DNA from 3 places in the Mesorhizobium sp. WSM4307 genome. Region 3 is predicted to be linked to each of the others. Evidence: riboswitches for the same ligand, from Rfam matches in the RefSeq annotation. Region 3 holds a riboswitch; each other region holds the start of a gene.

Evidence for each region. Region 3 has a riboswitch for cobalamin ahead of FJV83_RS12825 (aromatic ring-hydroxylating dioxygenase subunit alpha). Riboswitches for the same ligand answer to the same signal wherever they lie in the genome.
Region 1: another riboswitch for cobalamin. It lies ahead of bluB (5,6-dimethylbenzimidazole synthase); the one in region 3 lies ahead of FJV83_RS12825 (aromatic ring-hydroxylating dioxygenase subunit alpha).
Region 2: another riboswitch for cobalamin. It lies ahead of FJV83_RS05035 (DUF1636 family protein); the one in region 3 lies ahead of FJV83_RS12825 (aromatic ring-hydroxylating dioxygenase subunit alpha).

Annotation. Positions count from the first base shown of each region.
Region 1 covers NZ_VFTB01000001.1:652,612-657,364, reverse strand. Annotated here, with positions in the region: gene FJV83_RS03040 (pirin family protein) at 60-980, opposite strand; gene FJV83_RS03035 (DUF2277 domain-containing protein) at 1,020-1,286, opposite strand; gene FJV83_RS03030 (exodeoxyribonuclease VII small subunit) at 1,386-1,637, opposite strand; gene FJV83_RS03025 (histone deacetylase family protein) at 1,641-2,567, opposite strand; cobalamin riboswitch at 2,688-2,868, shown strand; partial or broken gene bluB (5,6-dimethylbenzimidazole synthase) at 2,969-3,547, shown strand; gene FJV83_RS03015 (hypothetical protein) at 3,721-4,704, opposite strand.
Region 2 covers NZ_VFTB01000002.1:283,658-288,410, reverse strand. Annotated here, with positions in the region: gene FJV83_RS05045 (ABC transporter substrate-binding protein) at 1-774, opposite strand, end outside; gene FJV83_RS05040 (ABC transporter ATP-binding protein) at 822-1,610, opposite strand; gene FJV83_RS05035 (DUF1636 family protein) at 1,607-2,005, opposite strand; cobalamin riboswitch at 2,096-2,302, opposite strand; gene FJV83_RS05030 (class I SAM-dependent methyltransferase) at 2,510-3,157, opposite strand; gene FJV83_RS05025 (substrate-binding domain-containing protein) at 3,331-4,320, opposite strand; gene FJV83_RS05020 (ABC transporter permease) at 4,392-4,753, opposite strand, start outside.
Region 3 covers NZ_VFTB01000005.1:20,890-25,642, reverse strand. Annotated here, with positions in the region: gene ugpC (sn-glycerol-3-phosphate ABC transporter ATP-binding protein UgpC) at 1-601, shown strand, start outside; gene FJV83_RS12840 (DUF680 domain-containing protein) at 687-938, opposite strand; gene FJV83_RS12835 (DUF680 domain-containing protein) at 1,006-1,209, opposite strand; gene FJV83_RS12830 (DUF680 domain-containing protein) at 1,282-1,479, opposite strand; cobalamin riboswitch at 1,974-2,175, shown strand; gene FJV83_RS12825 (aromatic ring-hydroxylating dioxygenase subunit alpha) at 2,289-3,536, shown strand; gene FJV83_RS12820 (hybrid-cluster NAD(P)-dependent oxidoreductase) at 3,557-4,654, shown strand; gene FJV83_RS12815 (alpha-ketoglutarate-dependent dioxygenase AlkB) at 4,750-4,753, opposite strand, start outside.

The DNA of each region.
Region 1 (4,753 bases), on a different contig from region 3:
CCGGCGAAAGTAAATGCGTGTCGGTGACGCGGATCTATCAGGTCCCCTCGCCGATTTCCTCAGCTTTCCGGCAGCGGGATGAACTCTTTCTCATCTCCAGGAACGATATCGAAGCGTCCCGTCTTCCATTCCTGCTTGGCCTGTTCGATGCGCTCCTTCGACGAGGAGACGAAATTCCACCAGATGTAGCGCTGCGAGCCGAGCGAGGCGCCGCCGAAAAGCATGAAATGCGCACCGGTTTGCGACGATATGATGATCTCGTCACCGGGCCGGAACACCAGGAGCCGCTCTGCCGGAAAGACGTCGCCCGAAATCGCGACCTCGCCTTCCAGCGTGTAGATGGCGCGCTCTTCCGCGTCGGCCGGAATCTTTATGCTGGCGCCCGGAGCCAGCCTAAGGTCGGCGTAAAGTGTCTCGGAATCGGCCCTTACCGGGGAGCGCTGCCCCTGGAAATCGCCGATGACGATGCGGCCGCGGACGCCTTCGGCATCGATCTCGGGCAGCCGCAAGGCAGCGGTGTTCTCAAACACCGGCGCCACTTCCTCCTTGCCATCGGGCAAGGCGAGCCATGTCTGCAGGCCTGAGATCGACATCGGCGCGCCGCGCAATTCCTCCGGCGTGCGCTCGGAATGCACGATGCCGCGGCCGGCGGTCATCAAATTCACGTCGCCGGGCTGGATCACCATTTCGGTGCCCAGCGAATCCCGATGCCTGATCCTGCCGTCGAACAGATACGTCACCGTCGACAGGCCGATATGCGGGTGAGGACGGACATCGAGAGCCTGGCCTGCCCGCAGGATCGCCGGACCCATGCGATCGAAGAAAATGAACGGCCCGACCAGCCGCCGCCTGGCGGTCGGCAGCGCGCGACGCACCTCGAAGCCGCCAATGTCCTTGGCGTTCGGGATGACCATCAACTCGATCTGGTCGCTGGCAAAGGCGTCGCCGGCTTCAGGGTCTTTCCCGGGAAAGAAGCTCATGGACTCTCCTTGTCAGCGGTCGAGGGCCCCTTGGCGGCATCAGGCAAAGCGGATCGCCGCCTTTGCCCGCAGTTTGGCCGCCACCTCTTCGCGATTGCGCGGATGCTGGTTGGTTTCAAGCGAATCGAGGAGTTCACGCGCCGATGCCGCGATGGCTTCGACCGCATGATCGAACGCATGCTGGTTCTGTTTCGACGGTCGTGTCGTTCCGCTCAGCTTGCGGACGAACTGAAGGGCTGCGTCGCGCACTTCGTCATTGGTTGCGGGCGGGTCAAAATTGAACAGGGTCTTGATGTTTCTGCACATCGCTTCCGTATCTCCTTTTGTCCTGGAGCCGTTTCAATCGGGACGAGCTTAATTCTCAACCATGATCGTGTCCAAAAACCGGAAAGGCTGCTCCGTGCCTCAGTCCGCGTCGAGCGGTTCTGTTCCGACCGGCTTGCCGTCGCGCGACAGCCTGATCTTCTCGACCTTGTCCTCGGCGGCCTTCAGCAGCCGGTCGCAATGCGCCTTCAGCGCCTCGCCGCGCTCGTAGATCTTGATCGACTGGTCGAGCGGCACGTCGCCACGCTCCAGATCATCGACGATCTTCTCCAGCGCGTCGAGTGCCTGCTCGAAGCTCATCGCCTTGACGTCTTCGTTGGTTTCACCAGCCATCATTCATCCTTTCATCAGTCGCCCGACATGGGCGGCGACCGAAAATGCCAGTCCCTGCAGATCGTAACCGCCCTCAAGCAGGCTGACGAGCCGGTTGCCGCTGTGGCGCGCGGCGCGCTGCATCAGCTGGCCGGTCGCCCAGTCGAAATCGTCCTCGGTCAGGTTGATCTCGGCCAGCGGATCGCGGTGATGCGCGTCGAAACCGGCCGAGATGATGATCAGGTCAGGCGCGAAATTGTCGAGCGACGGCAGCACCCGCGACAGGAAGGCATCGCGAAACACCTCGCTGCCGGTCTGCGGCGCCAAGGGCGCGTTGACGATGTTGCCGGCGCCGGTCTCGGTCTTCGCGCCAGTGCCGGGATAAAGCGGCATCTGGTGCGTCGAGCAATAGAGAACCGAGGGATCGTCCCAGAAAATGTCCTGCGTGCCGTTGCCGTGATGCACATCCCAGTCGACGACGGCGACGCGCTCGGCGCCATGCTTCTTCTGCGCATAGCGCGCGGCGATCGCCGCCGTGTTGAAGAAGCAGAAGCCCATCGCGGTGGTCTTTTCGGCATGGTGGCCGGGCGGCCTTGCGGCGACGAAGACATTGTCGGCGCGGCCTGCAAAGACGTCGTCGACGGCGGCGTTGGCGGCGCCGATCGCGGCGATCACCGCCTGCCAGCTCTTCGGGCTGGCGGTGGTGTCGGCATCGATGCGGGCAATACCCTCCTCGGGAATGGCGGCACGCACACGGGCGACGAAATCGGCGGGGTGCGCGTAGAGGATGGTGGCCTCGTCGCCCTCCGGCGCCTTGGCACGATCGAGCGCGGCAAAAGCCTCGTCGTCGAGCACGCGCTCGATGGCGCGCAAGCGGTCCGGCCGCTCGGGGTGGCCGGGCGGCGTGATGTGTTCGAGGAAGATCGGGTGCGTGTAGAGACGGGTTGTCATGCTCCCTATCTAGTGCCCCGGCGCCGCGATGGCCATGCATTGCGGCTCGATCACTGGGGAAAATCGCGCCTGCGTCCATTGGCGCCGCTGCGGGGATTGGCGCGGCCGAGGCTTCGGCGTAAGGTCGCGCCACTGCCTGGTGCTCGCCGCAAGCGGGAGAATCGGGAACACGGTTGAATTCCGTGGCGTGCCCAACGCTGTGAGGGGGACCGCGCCGGTAAATGCCACTGTCGATGACGGGAAGGCACCGGACGCGGGTTGATCCCGAGCCAGAAGACCGGCCTGGCAGCCATCGTCATCCGCATGGTCAGGCGGCTGGCATCGGAGCAACGTGCGTCCAGTTGGATGCACAAAGTGCGCTCTGACGGTGTGGAGCTATTGCAATCGCAAGGGGACGAGCGATGCCGGAACACATGACCGCTCCTGTGGGCGACGGATTTGACCAGACGGCGCGCGACGCGGTCTATCGCGCCATGTTCACGCGGCGCGACGTGCGCAGCCATTTCCTGCCCGACGCGCTCGACGACGAGGTGTTGGCGCGGCTTCTGCTTGCCGCCCATCACGCGCCATCGGTCGGCTTTATGCAGCCATGGAATTTCATCGTCATCCGCGACGCCGCGCGACGGGCAGAGGTGCGCGACCTGTTCCTGGCCGCGCGCGAACAGGAACTGCCTGAAATCGAGGGGGAACGACAGGCGCTCTACCGCAAGCTGAAGCTCGAAGGTATCTGCGAAAGCGCCCTCAACATCTGCATCACCTGTGACCGTCGGCGCTCGCAAGGCTCGCCACTGGGCCGCTGGCACAATCCGGAAATGGATCTCTACAGCACGGTCTGCGCGGTGCAGAATTTCTGGCTGGCCGCGCGTGCCGAAGGCGTCGGCGTCGGCTGGGTCAGCATCATCGAGCCGCAAGCGTTGAAGAGCCTGCTGGCCATTCCCGAGCATGTGACGCCCGTCGCCTATCTCTGCGTCGGCCGGGTTTCCGAGTTCGCATCCAAACCAGACCTGGAAACGCATGGCTGGGGCCGGCGGCTGCCGCTGCCCGACCTGATCATGAGCGAGACTTTTTGCGGGCAAGGCGAGGCGCCACTGAAATCGACCGTGGCCCGCCTCAACGCCTCCGATGTCGCGCCGGCGACGACCTGCCCAGCCGATCAGTTCGTCGCGCCGGCCGTGCCCCAGCGCGAGCCACCAAAGGAGGCCAGCGCCTTGTCCTTCAGCTCCCTGAACTTCGACGACGCCTCGGCCAGCCTGATATCCCAGGCCGGATCGGGCACCTGGCCGGCGATGGTCTTGAAATAGACCTGCATCAGGCAAGCGATGGCGAAGGGCTCGATGAAGGCCGCCTTGAAGGCCCAGGCAAAGACGATGGCAAGCACGAAGGCCCAGCCGGCGAGTTGTCCGGGCATGATGAAGAGAACGGCGCTGGCCGGAGCCAGCATCAGCAGGAAGATGACGAAAGACACGCCCCACATGATGACCGCCAGCCAGACGGCGTTCTTGACCATGGTCTTGCCGTTCTGGGCGTAGAGCACGACGCCTTGCCGCGCCGTCTCGAAGGGTGAGGACGAGTTGATGCGGATGTTGTAGCCGAGGATGATCTCGTCGACATAGGTGAGCGACAGGCGGATCACCGTGTTGATGAAGGAGACCAGACCGCTCAGGCCCGGAATGGGCAGGAAAGCAGCGATGCCGCCGAGCAGGCCGGTGATGGCGCGGATGGCGCCCTTGACCAGCTGGTCGACGACGAAAAGGATGTTGGCCTCGGCGAAACGCTCGGTCACGACCTGCCTGGCATAGGCGATCTGGTTCTGGCCGTCGGGGACATCCCGGCCGTCGATCAGATGGACCATCACGGCGATATGGCCGGCCTTGACGACGTAGAGGATATATTCGCGGATCCAATAGACGGCGATCGAAACCACGCCGAAGCCGACCACGCCGCCCCACAGGGCAAAGGACATCGGCCCGTCGGGATCCGTGGAGATATGGCCGACGCCATAGCCGACCGATGCACCGGTGCCGGTCGCCACGATATAGGCAAGCGTGATGCCGAAATAGACGATCATGCGAAAGACAATGAAAGGCCAGGTCCGCATCATGATGGACACCGACCTGCCGATATCGAAATCCCACATGCCCGAATCTCCCCTCAGAGATGGCTGGGAAGGATGCGCTCACCCCGAG
Region 2 (4,753 bases), on a different contig from region 3:
GCCATCCTGGTAATCGAGCAGGATGAGGAACTGCGGATTGCGCGACGCCACGGTTTCCCAGTCCGTGTTGCCCCAGCTGGTGTCCATGTCGGCCATGATGTTGTCCCCACCCGCGGCCGCGATCATGGCGCTCGGAATGGCGAATTTGCCTGATGTGAACGGCTTGTCCTCGCCGGAATCATAGAGGAATACCCGCGTCCCCTTGCGGTCGCCAACCTTGGCGATGATTTCCGCGAGTTGCGCCTTCCAGCCGGAGACAAGCTTCTCCGCGTCCGCGTCCTTGCCGAAGATCTTGCCCAGCTTTTCGACATCGCCATAGAGCAGGTCCATCGAGGCGGCCGGACGGTTCTTGTCGAGATGGACGCAGCTTTCGGTCAGCACCAGCGTCTTGATGCCGTGCGGGGCGAGCCTGTCGGGCGTCACGTCGCCACCCGGCTTCATGCCATAGTACCAGCCGGCGAAGAAGAAATCGGGCTCGACGGCGACGAGGTTTTCGAGCGTCGGGTATTTGGGCGCCAGTTCCGGGATGGAACCCTGCTCGGCCTTGAACTCGGGGCCGACCTTGTACCATCCGGTGATGCCGGTCAGGCCGACGATCGACGGCTGCAGCTTCAGCGCGAAGGCCATTTCGGCCATGTTGAGATCATGGATGACGGCGCGCTTGGGTGGCGCGTCGAAGGTCAGCGGCTTGCCGCAGCTGTCGACGGTGACCGGGAAGGCGAAGGCTGCCGGGGCCAGCAGCAAGAAGACGAGCGACAGGGCGAGGCGTTTCACGGATTTTGCTCCTTGGCTGAACAGTGTCGGATGAGGGATGGGCTCGATCAGGATGGCGGCGCGGCGCGGTTCGGAACATCGAACACCGTGAGTTCGCGGTCTTCGGTCGGATGGCGCAGGCGAAACACGTCGACGCCGAAAATCTCGCGGATCAGCTTTTGCGTCAGCGCTTCGCCGGGTGCCGCCAGCGCATGCAGCCGCGCCTCGCTCATCACCGCGACCCTGGTGGCGAAGGGCGCCACCAGGGCCAGATCGTGCAGCACCGCGATCACCGTCATGCCGAAGCCGGCTACGAGCTCGAGCAGCTCGCCGCGGGCGCGCGGATCGAGATGGTTGGTCGGCTCGTCGAGGAACAGCACTTTCGGTTGCTGCGCGATGGCGCGCGCCAGTTGGGCGCGCTGGCGCTCGCCGCCCGACAGCGAGCCGATGGTGCGGCCAAGCAGCGGCAACAGGCCGGTCCGGCGCAACGCGTCGACGACGATGTCGCGCTCCTCGCTCCTGCGTCTCAGGCCGGCATGCGGGACGCGGCCGAGCTCGACATAGTCGATCACCGCCAGCCGCGGGTCCGGCTGGTCGGTCTGGCCGACGACGGCGATATGCAGGGCCCGCTCGGCGGTCGCGATACGGTCCAGGCGGCGCCCGCCAAGCTTCACCTCGCCCGCACTTGGCCTGAGCATGCCCGACAGCATGCGCAGCAGCGTGGTCTTGCCGGCGCCATTGGGGCCGATGATGGCAAGGCGATCGCCCGAGGCCACCGACAGGCTGAAGGCGTGGACCAGATGCCGGCCATTGACCATGGCGCTGAGGTCGCGCGCTTCGAGGAGTGGCATTGTCATCGGCTGTTGCCCGGAAACTTGGCCGGCCCGGGAATGCGGGCCAGTGTCTTGCCGGCCAGTCGCGGCGGACGTTGTCCGGAATTGCACCAGCCGTCGGCGAGCGAGGCGTAAAGTCGGGCAAATCGCAGGAGATCGCCGGCGTCGGCCTCGGCGTCGATGGAGCCGAAGAGATAGGAGGCCTTGCCCGGCGCCTGGAAGGCCACCGTCAGCGGCCGCGCGCAGCCCGCCATGCATTCGACGCCTTCGACCGTGAAGCCATGCGCCACGGCGGGTTCATGGCAGGCTGCGAGCCGGGAGCGCAAATCCACGCACAGGCTTTCGCCCGACCTGATGCCGGTCGGAACGTCGCGGCAAAGCGTGCACACGATGATACGATGATCGATGGCGCCGTCCAACTTTCCGTCACTTTCAAAACTGGCGACGGAAGGATGTTGGCGAGCCGGCCGACAAGACCGACGTCCACGCCTCCTCCCGGCACACCCCGTCCGGTCAACTCAGTTGATGGCAGGTCTCCTGGCTCGCGGGTCTCGGCGCAATCCAGCCTTCCCAGCCTTGCCGGCCAGTGGCATGTCGGATCTTGCTCACCGCTTACAGTTGCGGGGGCAGCCACGGCCTCGACCTTTTGAGGTCTCACCGTGTTCCCTTTTCACCCCTTGCCTTTCGGCGCGGGGGCCATCACGCACCCACCGTAGATTTCCGTCGATCGCATCGCAATGAGTTTTTTGCGACGCCGTCGCCACATGCTCCATATGTAATAACATTACGTTTGAAGCGATGTTTCGCGGCGATGTCAACCCCTGTCGTCGCGCAATGCGGCTTCGGCGCGGCTGCGGTTTTCAGCCGCGAGCGGTCACCAGGCAGGAGGCATGACACCTGGCCGCGGTCGCCGAGGAACCGGCCTATAGCTTTCTGAAAAAGCCTGACAGAATATTCGGACCCGCTTCGCCCGGCCGCAGTCTGATCTCGTCTTCAAAGCAATTCAGCGTCACGCATTCGAAGCCGTAATGCTCGAGGAGCGCCACCAGCGAGTCACGGTCGAAATGGTGCAGGTGCTCGTTAGGCAGACGCATGCGCCACGTCCGAAACCACGCTTCGCCGTCGGCGCCGAGTTCACGCCAGCGGCAGTAAGGGACGGCGATGGCCAGGTGGCGGCTCTGAAGGCGGGCGAGGAAACCCAGATCCGGAATGTGCTCGAGCACGTCGAACATGGCGACGAGATCCCACGAGCCGGCGAGCGCCTCGTCCCAATCGACAAAGCGGACGCCCTCGGGCAGCGGAAATCTGGTGATGTCGCAGCCGGCACAGTCGGCAACCCCGGTAATTTTGGCGGCCTCGACAAAGGTGCCGGTGCCATAACCAATCTCCAGCACGGATCGAGGTATCTCACCGGTGACCCCCAGCACCCAGCCAAGCCGCTGATAGCCGAGCTTGATGGTCCGGTCGCTCAGATCCTCGTAATAGGAAATGTACTGCTTGTCGTATTTGATCGGCGTGACGTCGATCTGGTGAATCACGCCAAACCGGTCGGCCTCGTAATTATCCAGCATTCGCGCCCCCTTGGGATTACGGATCCTTACATGACGGGGCTAAACGCAAAGTAAGCGACTGGGGTGGCGGGCCGAAGCTGGCACGAGCACGACCAGATCTAGCAATAGCAAAAAAGCAAGGCCCCGCGCGGGGCCCTGCTGTCTCAACCTCAGCGCCGAGCGCTAATCGCCCTTCACTTCCCCATCAGCTGCTTGGCATTCTCCGCCGTGATCGCCGTCGTCTCGACCGTTACCGTCGGCTCCACCGAGGTCGAGCAGTCGAGCAGGATCTTCTTCGACATCTCGATCGCTTCCTTCGCACCCGTCGGGTAGGTGAAGGTTGCCGCCCAGTCGCCCTTGGCGACGGCCTCGATGCCGCCGGCCGGTCCAGGCAGGCCGTCGGTGCCGATGATCTTGACGTCCTTGCCGGCTCCCTTGGCGGCAAGCAGCGCGCCGGCCGCCATCATGTCGTTGGAGGCATAGAGCACCTTGATGTCGGGATGCGCCTGCAGCATGGCGGCAAAGGCGGTCTGGGCTTTGTCCGGCACCCAGTCGGCGGCCTGCTCGGCGACGACCTGGATCTTGGCATTCCCCTTGACGCCGTCCTTGAAGCCGTTCAGCCGCTCCACCGCCGGCGTCGAGCTCGGCAAGCCTTCCAGCACCGCCGCCTCGCCGCCATCCGGCAGCAAGGTCTTGGCGGTGTATTTGCCGGCCTCGAGCGCAATCTTGTAATTGTCGCCGCCGATGAAGGCGGTGTAGTCCTTGCCGGGATCGCCGACCGTCTTGCGGTCGAGCTCGATGACCGGGATGCCGGCATCCATGGCGCGCTTCACCGCCGGCGTCAGCGGTGCCGCCTCGAAGGGCGAGATCAGCAGCAGATCGACTTTCTGGGTGATGAAATTGTCGACCTGCGAGGTCTGCGTGTTGACGTTGCCGGCGCCGTCGGCGATCTGCAGAGTGAAGCCCGGCACGGCCTTGGCCGCCGCCGTCAGTTCGTCATTGACATGCTGGCGATAGGGTTCGGCGTTGTTGGCCTGCGAGAAGCCGATGATGAACTGGCCGTCCTTGGCGCAGGCCTTGACCATCGGGTCGGCGGCCTGGGCGGCTCCTGCAATGCACAGGCCCGCGCCTGCCAGAAGCACGGCATGAAGCGTGTTCCTCGTTCCTTGTCTTGTGGTTTTCATACTCGCTCTCCTCCTCGTCGGGCCGGGGGGCCAGACCTTGGTTTGACTTCGACTTTGTTGCCGCCTTCCTCCTAACGACCCAACCCCTCGCGGCGGCGAACGAGGGATTGAAGCACCGCCGCCAGCACGATGATCGCGGCGGTCGCGAGCAACTGCATGGCGGGCGTGATGTTGTTCAGCTGCAGGATGTTGGCGAGCGCGCCGAGCATGATGGTGCCGGCAACGGTGCCGACCATCGAGCCGGCGCCGCCAAACAGGCTTGTGCCGCCGATGACCACGGCGGCGATCGCGGTGAGCTCGTAGCCCATGCCGTCATTGGCGCTGCCGAAATTGAACTGGCCGGCATGGACGATGCCGGCAAGGGCCGAGGCAAAACCGGTGATGGCATAGACCGAGATCTTCACCATCGAAACGGGCACGCCCGAAATTCGCG
Region 3 (4,753 bases):
CACGCGCATCGAGATCGCCAAGCTCAAGGAATCGATGCCCAACACGACGATGATCTATGTCACCCACGACCAGGTCGAGGCGATGACGCTGGCCGACCGCATCGTGGTGCTGAAGGACGGCCATGTCGAACAGGTCGGCACGCCGATGGACCTTTACAAGAAACCCGGCAATCTGTTCGTCGCCCAGTTCATCGGCTCACCGGCCATGAACATCCTGCCGGCAACCATCGACAAGACCGGCAACCCGACCGTCGTCAGCCATGTCGGCGGCCGCAAGGCGGCGGTGCCGATCACCACGCCGGCCTCGGCCAAGGGCGCGGCGGTCAGTTTCGGCGTGCGGCCGGAAGACCTGATGATCGCCAGCGGCGCGGACTATCTGTTCGAGGGAACGGTCGACTATGTCGAGCAGCTCGGCGAGGTCCAGCTGGTCTATGTCGATATCGGCCGCGCCGACCTGCCGCTGGTGACCAAACTGCCGGGCAATGTCGAGGTCAAGCGCGGTTCGACATTGCGGCTGAGCGCCAATGCCGAGGACCTGCATATCTTCGATGCGGACGGACATTCCTTCGCGCTGCAAAAGCCGGAAGCAAAAGCGGCTTGAGGCCGCCGGTCCTGCTGGGTCAAGGCAACAAAAAAGAGCGGCGGGCCAGGCCCGCCGCTCCTTTTTTGGAAATCAGCTACGGCTGTTAACGGCCGAAGAGGTTGCGGTCGCTGCCCTGAGGAGCGGACTTCTGCGCGTCGCCCGACGAATTGAGCAGCTTGTAGACAGGCGAGCCGCTCTCGCGGATCGAAGCCGTACGCGAGTTGTCAATCGAAGTTGCGGCGGGCGAAGTCACGGCGGGCTGGTTGGCGCCATTGGAACCAAAATTGTCGCTGCCCGCGAAAGCGCTGCCGGAGATGGCCAGAACGGCGGCGGCAGCAAGGATGATCTTGTTCATGTTAGTCTCCTGAATTTCTGGATTTCACGGGAACGGCCGGCATCGCCGCCATTCCCGTAAACCGGCATTACTTGCCGAAGAGGTTGCGGTCAGCGCCCTGCTGAGCAGGCAGCTGGGTGGCCGGAGCCGACTTGTCGACCGAAGCCGTGTAGGAATGGTCGGCCGCAGCGGCCGACTGGTTGGCACCGTTGGAACCGTAGTTGTCGCTGCCAGCGAAGGCGCTGCCGGAAATGGCCAGGACGGCGGCGGCAGCAAGGATGATCTTGCTCATGTTAGTCTCCTGAATTTCTCAAGGTCGGCCAGAGCGGCGGGCGAAAAGCCCGCTGTCGGCCGGGATCTGTTGTTAGTTGTTGCCGAAGAGGTTGCGATCGGCGCCCTGGGCAGGCGTCTGAGCAGCCGGCTCCGACTTGTTGGTCGAAGCGGTGTACGAGCTGTCGACAGCCGTGGCTGCGGCGGCATTCGAACCATAGTGGTCGCTACCAGCAAAGGCGCTGCCGGAAATAGCCAGAAGGGCGGCGGCAGTGAGAACAATCTTTTTCATTTTTGGTACTCCAGTATTTTTTCCGTCCGTCTAGCGGCGTGTCTTGGGATTGAAATCGCGTCGTTCGGACAGGCCCGATGTGGGAAAGCCAGTTCGCCGTTTCCAATCACGAAGTTGTTCCGTGTGGACCAAGAATCCACCACTTGAAATTGTGCCAGGGCTTCCGAGCCATGCATTTTTCTTTTTGATATCAACCACTTAGTAAACGCCAGCCGCAAGGTCACAGACTGTATCGGAGGTCCATCGTTCACACCGTCCTGCACGCACCGTCAACAGAAACGAACCGTTCGGTTCGATTTTAGAGTCTGCTAATAGTCACTTTTCGAAACCGTTAACCTCTTTTGCCCCAGTTCCGGGTCGATTTTGACAGCCGGCACAGCTATCGGCGGAGGCGATTTTCGTGACCGCTGCCCGTGACCTGATCGTTGCGCATGCGTGTCGCGCCGCATGGATACGATGTCGCTTTCATGCCGATGTCGCAAACGCTGTCGTGATTAGATCATGTCATCTCAGGTGCCGCTTCGTGACGACGGGGCGGAGAATTGGGAAGCCGGTCAAAATCCGGCGCTGCCCCCGCAACGGTGGTGGAGTTCAAGTCGCAACGGGAGACCACTGGGCAAAAGCCTGGGAAGGTGTCGCGACCGTCCGCAAGGACACTCCAGAGCCCGGAAACCAGCCCGAGATTTTTGAACTCGACTGATCGCGGTGGGCGGTCAAGAGGCGGATCGCGCGTGCCCGGCTTTCGCCGAGCTGCGTCTCATCCTTCCTCAATCACCACCAGTTCAGTCCTTGAAGTATGAGGACAGGACATGGATGCGCGCAACGATATGCTGAGGCTGTTGAATGGCCGCAGAGAGGGCTTCTCGCTCGAGCAACCCTTCTATACCGATCCCGATTTCTTCAAGCTCGACATGGAGCTGATCTGGTATCGCGACTGGCTGTTCGTCGGCCATGATTGCGAACTGCCCAAGCCCGGCAGCTTCATCACCGTACAGATCGGCGACTACCCTGTCGTGCTGGTGCGCGATCAGCAGGGCAAGATCAACGCCTTCCACAATTCCTGCCGCCACCGCGGCAGCCGCGTCTGCAACACCGACAAGGGCATGGCCGCCAAGCTGGTCTGCCCCTATCACCAATGGACCTATGAGTTGGACGGAAGGCTGCTGTTTGCCCGCCAGATGGCAGACGGCTTCGACAAAAGCCAGTTCGGCCTGAAGCCGGTCGCCTGCGAAAGCGTGGCCGGCTATATCTTCATCTGCCTGGCCAAGGAACCCGCCGACTTCGCGCCGATGCGGGCGATGATCGAACCCTATCTCAAGCCGCACCGGCTCAGCGAAGCAAAGATCGCCTTCGAGAGCACGATCGTCGAGAAGGGCAACTGGAAGCTCGTCTGGGAAAACAACCGCGAGTGCTATCATTGCGCCGGCAATCACCCGGAACTGTGCAAGACCTTCCCGGAAGCCCCGACGGTGACCGGCGTGCAAGGCGCCGACAGCGATCCGGAAATGCTGGCACACTGGGCCAAATGCGAGGCGGCCGGGCTGCCGAGCAAGTTCCGCATCGATCCGGCCGGGCAATACCGCGCCACCCGCGCGCCGCTGCTGCGCGATGCGGTCAGCTACACGATGACGGGCAAGCGGGCGGTGAAGAAGAACCTGTCCGACAGCGTCTCGGCCGACCGCATCGGCTCCTTGCTGCTCTATCACTATCCGACGACGTGGAACCACATCCTCGGCGACCATGCCGTCACCTTCCGCGTGCTGCCGATCAGCGCCACGGAAACCGCGGTGACGACCAAATGGCTGGTGCACAAGGACGCAGTCGAGGGCGTCGACTACGATCTTGCCGAACTCACCCATGTCTGGACCGAGACCAACGACCAGGATCGCCGCATCGTCGAGGAAAACGCCTTCGGCATTCTGTCGCCGGCCTATGAGCCCGGCCCCTATTCGGAGCTGCACGAGGGCGGCGTGATCCAGTTTGTCGAATGGTACGCGTCCTTCATCGGCCCACGGCTTGCCGAAGACGGCCGGCCGGCCCTGCGCAGTGTCGCCTGAGAGGTTTGGGGATGAACGCGATGACGGATCTTGGCCTCTATCGCCATCTCGATCAGATGGCGCCCTGGAACGACAGGCTGCAGGTGCTGGAAGTGATCGGCGTCAGCGACGAGGCGCCTGACGTCAAGACCTTCACCTTCCGCTCCGACAACCAGACCTGGTTCCGCTACAAGCCGGGCCAGTTCGTGACGCTGGAACTGCCGACGTCGGACGGACCGCTGATGCGCACCTATACGCTGTCGTCGTCGCCGTCACGGCCGTTCTCGATCGCGGTGACGGTGAAGGCGCAGGCCGGCAGCATCGGCACACGCTGGATGTTCGATCACCTGGTGCCCGGTTCGCACGTCAAGGCTTATGGGCCGAGCGGCGACTTTTCGCTGCACAGCCACCCGGCGGCCAAATATCTGTTCATCTCGGCCGGTTCCGGCGTGACGCCGATGATGTCGATGCTGCGTTGGCTGAACGATTGCGCGCCATGGACCGATGTCGGCTTCGTCAACTGCGCGCGGCGCGCCGAAGAGATCATCTTCCGCAAGGAACTCGAACTGCTCGGCGGCCATATGCCGGGCCTGTCGCTCGGCTTCATGATCGAGGAGCGGTCGAGCCGCGAGGGCTGGTATGGCCATATGGGCCGCATCGACGCGATCCGGCTGCCGCTGCTGGCGCCCGATTTCCGCGAACGCGAGATCTTCTGCTGCGGTCCGGATCCTTTCATGCGCGCCGTGCGCGGCATGCTTGAAGCCGCTGGCTTCGACATGACGAAATACCACCAGGAGAGCTTTGCAGCCCCCGCGGTGGAGGAAGTCCCGGCGCCGTTCGCGTCGCCCGCGGAAGACGGCGTTGCCGTTCCCATCGAGGCAACACCGATCCGCTTCGCGCTTTCGGACGTCGATGCCGAGTGCATCGCCGGCCAGACCGTGCTGCAGACGGCGCGTTCGTCGGGCGTGCGGATCCCCGCGGCCTGCGAATTCGGCCTGTGCGGAACCTGCAAGGTGAAGAAAGTCTCGGGCGCCGTCGAGATGAGCCACAATGGCGGCATCCTCGATCACGAGATCGATGACGGCTTCATCCTCGCCTGCTGCTCGAAGCCGCTTTCGGCTCTCGAAATCGAGGCGTGACAACGTCGGGCGGCCCCGCCACGGCAGCCTTGCCAAGCAGTTGCAGCTGTTTCCAAGACCCTGGCGACCTCGGTAGGGCGCGCGTCAGGATCGGCTTAT